2 regions of the Paenibacillus sp. V4I7 genome follow, and region 2 is predicted to be linked to the other one. Evidence: a T-box and tRNA genes for the amino acid it is inferred to sense, from the RefSeq annotation. Region 2 holds a T-box; the other holds one or more tRNA genes.
The links. A T-box is a leader RNA that pairs with one kind of tRNA and senses whether it is charged. The one in region 2 lies ahead of ileS (isoleucine--tRNA ligase), so its partner is inferred to be a tRNA-Ile.
Positions count from the first base shown of each region.

Region 1: it has a tRNA-Ile gene. The T-box ahead of ileS (isoleucine--tRNA ligase) is inferred to sense a tRNA for this amino acid. The anticodon was not compared.

Region 1 covers NZ_JAUSZD010000002.1:3,811,635-3,815,143, forward strand. The annotation lists gene xylB (xylulokinase) at 1-1,165, opposite strand, end outside; tRNA gene QFZ80_RS18865 (tRNA-Ile) at 1,419-1,492, opposite strand; tRNA gene QFZ80_RS18870 (tRNA-Met) at 1,504-1,580, opposite strand; gene QFZ80_RS18875 (hypothetical protein) at 1,672-1,836, opposite strand; gene QFZ80_RS18880 (hypothetical protein) at 2,000-3,509, opposite strand, start outside.
Region 2 covers NZ_JAUSZD010000002.1:716,265-719,773, forward strand. The annotation lists gene QFZ80_RS04405 (allantoinase) at 1-587, shown strand, start outside; T-box leader at 645-903, shown strand; gene ileS (isoleucine--tRNA ligase) at 982-3,509, shown strand, end outside.

The sequences.
Region 1 (3,509 bases), 3.1 Mb from region 2:
CTAATACCTCTAACCCATCACGCAGCCCAAAAGCCACTCCCTCCATGACAGATCGAACCAGATGTGCTTCAGTGTGTTTCAGCGTTAAACCGAACATGGCACCTCTGGCAAAAGGGTCCATATGCGGGGTTCGCTCCCCTGTCAAGTAGGGCAGGAAAATAAGCCCTTCTGAGCCTGGGGGAACCTTAGCAGCACTTTCATCCAGTGACCTGCTGTCCTTATTTTGAAGGATATTTTCTGTTAGCCATCTATGTGATAATCCAGCGCTCAGCATCGCCGCCATCATATACCATTTGCCCGGTGCCGCGTGGGTGAAGGTATGCGTTCGCAGCAAGGAATCATAGGTAGGTGTAGCTACAGGGACAAACCATTGTCCTCCTGTGCCCAGCGTACACGAAGCCTGCCCCTGGTGTAAAATCCCATTGCCAATAGCCTGCATGGGCTGATCTGCGCCGCCAAAGACAACAATCGTACCTGCTGGAATGGCACAATCGGTTGCTGCCTCAGCTGTTAGCGTTCCTGCAACCTCCCAAGGCTCACGAACAGTCGGCAGCAGTTGCGGATCAATTCCGAGCTGTCCCAACAGTTCTCTGGACCAACACTTATTGGCTACATCATAAGCTAATGTGCCTGATGCATCCGTTGACTCGGTTCCTATTTCGCCGGTTAGCTTGTACCTGATATAATCCTTCGGCAGCATGACTTTCCATATCTTCTCATATGTATCCGGTTCATTCTGCTTTAACCACAACAGCGATAAAAGCAGAAAGCCAGTCGCAGCCCGGTTCTGTACTAGCTTGCCAAGCTGCTCGATAGAATACATCGCCTCAAGCTGTTCCTTCTGTTCAATTGAACGCTGATCGCACCATATAATCGCCGGCCGAAGCACCCGTCCGTCCATCCCGATCGCAACAAGCCCATGCATCTGCCCAGATAAGCCAATAGCATAACGGTTGCTGCTACCTGAGCCTGCTTGCCTGACGGATTCAGACAAGGTTTGTCGTACTGCCTCCCACCATTGCTGAGGCTCTTGCTCCGCATAGCCGACCAAAGGCGAATGAATATCATAGCTTTGTTGAGATAAGCCTACCACCCGTCCCGCGGGGTCCATGGCAGCCGTCTTCACGCTGGAAGTCCCTAAATCTATTCCGAGAAGTGTTGTCATTCTATATCCCATCCATTTCCTAAAAGTTCAGCCTGTTTTTGTTGTCTAGTATGGTCATATCCTATCTGTGCAAGCATCTGCATGAACAATTCTTCGACACTCGAGGTCACTGTCCCTTTAGGAAAATCAGACTAGCTTGTGATATACGTACTAAAATGTAAAAAGCCCCTCCATTTCATCGGGAAGAGATGAAATCGAGAAGCTTATTTGTTATAAAATAATAAAAACCCTTATACCAAGGGTTTCCGTGCTATGGGCCCAGAGGGACTCGAACCCCCGACCAATCGGTTATGAGCCGACCGCTCTAACCAACTGAGCTATAGGCCCAAAGTAAAATTTGGTTGCGGGGGCAGGATTTGAACCTGCGGCCTTCGGGTTATGAGCCCGACGAGCTACCGGGCTGCTCCACCCCGCGTCATTAGCTGCCGCTCAACAGCGACAAAAATAAATATACACTAAATGCGCGGTCTAAGTCAAGCGTTAATTTCTAGGGTATTTCGTTTGAATTACGTGTTGTAACGAACGCCAAATCGCCCTTTTTTGGACTTAAATACTTCCACTTCTTGTGGGCATTCATAGCCGTAAATCCACCAGTCCTCTTCCATTCTTTTCGCCAAGCAGCCTGCTTGAAACTTCGAATCGTATAATTTTGCCCAATATATCCAGTTCATTGCATTCACTCCGTTATGTTCATATCGTTAATCCTATCTTATCCAAAATAAGGCCACCTTATGAGCACGCCTCCACTAAGCAATGAGTTACTGCTCAAAATAAAGCAAAAAACTACTTGGAGATGCTCTAGAGCATTCGTCCAAGTAGTTTTCATTGATTTAACTATTGTTTGAAAGTAGTCAACAACCGTTTAACGGATTCACCAAATTCGTTCGTAAATGTCTCATATACTTTGACCTGAATCGGGAAGTCCAGTTGGTTGGATCTCGCATTTAGGTTAATTGTGTTTGTTCCATTGTATAAACGGCCTTCGCCTGACAAGGCTTCAACTGATTTTCCAACAGGATTTCCAACATTATCGAATAATTCGAATGAGAGCTTACTGTTAAACTTATCTACCGTCACTTGCTTATCCGGTTTAATGTCCAGATCGAGCATCAGCTTATAATCATAAGTCATATTACCTTGGAAAATAGCTGAAATTGACCAATCTTTAATAGTAATACCATACGGGTACACGTCCAGCGTTTTGCTCGTTGGATCATTCTTCTGAACAGGTACTTTCGCCGTCGCAAGCAGTGATTTATAGGTCGTTTCTCCACTAACTTGTTGGCTGTAAAGGTTCATTTTAAGGCCTTCACCCTTTTCAGACGCTGGAAGTGCATATGAATAGCTAACGACATACGAGGCATTAGGAACAACACTTAGTGCGGTAGCTTCCTGTCTTCTTCCTCCATACGCATAACCATCTTTACTAACAAGTTCCGTTTGGATCGCCGGAATTGGGATTGGACGGTCACTGTTGTTCGTCAATTTAAACTTCGCCACAGCCGTATTAAAGCCATCGTCTTCATTACTTGTTACATGTAATTCAACCAACGAAACATCGACATTGGAAGGAACGAATTTATTCGTAGAATCCAGTTTAACTGGCGTACCTAAGGTATATTCTGGGGCAGGGATGACTCCCTGCGTCGCAGCTCCTGTAGGGAGAAGAATATTGACGCGTCCTACCCGATAAGTGTCTTCTTGGAACTTACCTTCACTCGTCGTAATGGCAAAACTCTCTGGTGTCACTACATTCAGGCTAGTAAATTCCGTATCCAGATCAGTCGGAATGACAATATGGATATATTTCTTCTCACCTGGATCTAGCATGACGGAAGCTTCGGCGCGACTGCCGGAATAAACGTTATTTTCTGTTTTCCCATCAATCCCAAAGTTAGGTACGGTTTGACGTTCTTTGGTCGGATTTACAACTTGAATTTGCACAACCGTAGAAACGCCTTTAGCTGTAATTTCCTTATGAATGTCCACAGGAATGAATCCAAGGGATGAGCGCAAAGAAGGTAAGGTAAACGCTTCTCCCCATTTAAGAATAGCGGTTGGTTTCGTTATGGTGCTGTCACTGCCATTCCATACGTTGCCAGAGTCAACTGCTACGGAAAGCAGTGTTGTTTCTTCTTTCGGGTACACTTCAAGATCTACATCTACAAAGCTGAGGTCGGTAAGAGCAACATCGTCACTCCGCTCAACCGTCGTCAAGTAGCTGAGCTCCTGCTGGCTCTTGGGTTGTATGGATTTAGGGTTTTTGGCACTTGGCTGCAGCGTATATTCGATACCATCGGCCATCCGAACCCGCAGTTCATAGTCAGGTACACGAGAGATTTTA
Region 2 (3,509 bases):
ATTTAATCCTAACGGAGGATGACTTAGAACGAATAGGGCCTACGGCCAAATGTGCGCCTCCACTGCGTAGTGAAGATGAGAAGGAACGGTTGTGGGAGGCTTTGCGCCTTGGTTATATTGATATGATTTCATCGGATCATTCCCCTAGTCCAAGCACATTGAAGGAATCTAGCAATTACTTTGAAGCATGGGGTGGCATATCGGGAGCACAAAGCTCACTAGAACTTATGATTGATGAAGGACACTTGAAGCGGGGGATCGGGCTTAGTCAGTTAAGTCATATGCTGTCCTACGCGCCGGCTGAGCGATTCGGTCTTCTTCCTAACAAAGGAGATATCCGCCTAGGCGCCGATGCAGATCTTGTCATGATTTCATTGAATGCCCCATATGTGCTGCAAACAGAACACTTATTGTATCGTCATAAGCATAGTCCTTATGTAGGAAAGGAACTGGGGTGTAAAGTGCGGGCTACCTGGAGCAGAGGGAATCTTGTCTATGAAGAAGCGAAGGGGATCAGTGCTGTGAAGGCTGGCAAATGGTGTCCAAATAAGAATAAAGTAGGTACGTTGCAATACGAAGGTGAGTGAACTTGACATTCAATGAAGTTGATGTAAAAATGAATTAACTGAGTGTTCTTAATTCATGTAAATTCATTGACGAGTACGAGTACGCTAATCCCCTTGATTTCCAGAGAGTTGGCCTTGCGCTGAAAGCCAACATTCAAGACTTAGCCGAAAATCCCCTCTGAGAAGGAAAGCTGAAGGAATTCTAGTAAGCTGACCCGGGATCCCGCCGTTACAAGGGCCGCGTATGATAGTACGTAGAACGAGAGCTATCATGATCATATCTTTATGATCATGATGGAACTAGGGTGGTATCGCGAGATGTAATCTCGTCCCTTACGGGACGGGATTTTTTTGTTTTCTGTAAATCGTTTCATGGTTAGCCCCTATCATTTTAATAGAGGAGTGTGTATGACACATGAGAAAAATTGATGTGAAAGAAAAAGCGAGAACCCGCGAATTGCGTGTTCTTGAGCAATGGAGATTGAATGATACATTCCGCAAATCCATCGAAAGCCGCAAAGGTAAAGCGAACTTCGTCTTTTACGAAGGACCGCCAACGGCAAATGGATCACCCCATATCGGACACGTGCTTGGTCGTGTTGTGAAAGATTTCATCTGCCGCTATAAAACAATGTCTGGGTACCAAGTCATCCGCAAAGCTGGTTGGGACACACATGGCTTGCCCGTCGAGCTTGGTGTGCAGAAGCAGCTTGGTATCTCTGGAAAGCAAGAGATTGAAAAATACGGAGTAGCCGAATTTGTTGAGAAATGCAAAAGCAGCGTATTTGAATATGAAAAGCAATGGCGTGAACTGACGGAAGCAATCGCATACTGGACGGATATGGATAACCCCTATGTTACGTTGGATAACGACTATATCGAGAGTGTTTGGCATATTTTATCCGAAATCCATAACAAAGGGCTATTATACAATGGGCACCGTGTAAGCCCTTATTGTCCGGATTGTCAAACAACGCTCAGTTCTCACGAAGTGGCTCAAGGCTATGAAGATGTGAAAGATTTAAGTGCCACAGTAAAATTCAGGAGTAGAAACGGACAGGAAATCTTTCTGGCTTGGACGACGACGCCATGGACACTACCTGCGAACGTAGCGTTGGCCGTAAATAAAGACATCGATTATGTTAAAGTGAAACAAAAAGGTGAAGTTTACATCGTCGCGAAAAATCTCGCGGAAAAAGTATTCAAACAAGACTACGAAATCTTATCTGTGCATAAAGGATTGGAATTCGTCGGCACTGCCTACGAGCCTCCTTTTGGGTATATTAGCCCCACCAAAGGACATATCGTCGTAGACGCAGACTATGTTATGGATACGAGTGGTACGGGTATCGTTCATATTGCTCCGGCGCATGGTGAAGATGATTACCGAACAGCCCGTCGACACGAACTGGATTTTGTGAATGTAGTGAACTTGGCAGGACGTTACAATGATCAGATCACTGACTTCGCTGGACGCTTCGTCAAAGATTGTGACGTCGATATCGTGAAAAACTTGTCTGAACGCAGCCTGCTATTTTCCAAAGAGCGCTATGAGCATAGTTACCCTTTCTGCTGGCGCTGTAAATCCCCGCTGCTCTATTATGCGATGGAGAGCTGGTTTATCAAAACGACCGCAATTAAAGAGCAATTGATCGAAAACAACAGTAAAATCGACTGGTACCCTTCCCACATCCGTGAAGGGCGCTTCGGCAAGTTCCTTGAAGAGCTTGTCGATTGGAACATCAGCCGTAATCGTTATTGGGGGACCCCGCTTAACGTTTGGTTATGTGGGGATTGCGGAGTGGAGTATGCACCGGGAAGCCACAAAGATTTGCGAGAAAAATCAGTAAAGCCAATTGACGAAAGCTTGGAGCTGCATAAGCCCTACATCGATGAAGTGAAACTGCGCTGCTCTTGTGGAGGCATCATGGAGAGAACCCCTGAGGTGATCGACGTCTGGTTCGATAGCGGTTCAATGCCTTTTGCGCAGTATCATCATCCATTCGGAGATGAGACGTTGTTTAATGAGCAGTACCCAGCGGATATGATCTGCGAAGGGATTGACCAAACAAGGGGCTGGTTCTTCAGTCTGCTTGCTGTTTCAACGTTGTATAATGGCAAATCGCCTTACAAAGCCGTTCTTTCTACCGGACATGTACTGGACGAGAACGGACAAAAAATGTCTAAAAGCAAAGGTAACGGCATCGATCCATGGGAAATCATCGATGAATTTGGGACAGATGCGTTTCGATGGGCCCTGCTGTCAGACAGCGCACCTTGGAACAGCAAACGGTTCTCTAAGCAAATTGTTGCCGAAGCGAAATCCAAAGTGGTCGATACGATCAATAACACACATGCTTTTTATGCGTTATATGCAACGATTGACCAGTATAAGCACGAAGACCATCCGGTTCAAAAGCACGCGAACGAATTGGATCGCTGGATATTATCAAGACTAAACAGCACACTGCAAAATGTCAGTAAGGGCTTGGAAATTAACGACTTTCTAAACCCGGCGAAGCAAATCGAAATGTTTGTCGACGAGCTGAGCAACTGGTACATCCGTCGTTCTCGCGATCGTTTCTGGGGCAGTGAAATGACCGTTGATAAAGTGTCAGCGTATCAAACACTGCGTGAAGTGCTGCTGACACTCTCGCGGATGATAGCGCCATATGCGCCGCTCATTGCCGAGGACATTTACGGTAACCTCGGCGGAGAAGGCAGCGTTCATCTGGCTGATTACCCAACAGTGATGCAATCAGCTATCGATATAAAGCTCGAGAATGACATGGAAACCGCAAGGCAGATCGTTGAGTTGGCTCGAACTATTCGGAATGATACAGGTATCAAGACACGCCAGCCTCTCTCCGAGTTGATCGTTTCGCTCGATAACAACTTCGATCTAAGTCGTTTTGAGGAAATCATTAAAGATGAGATAAACAT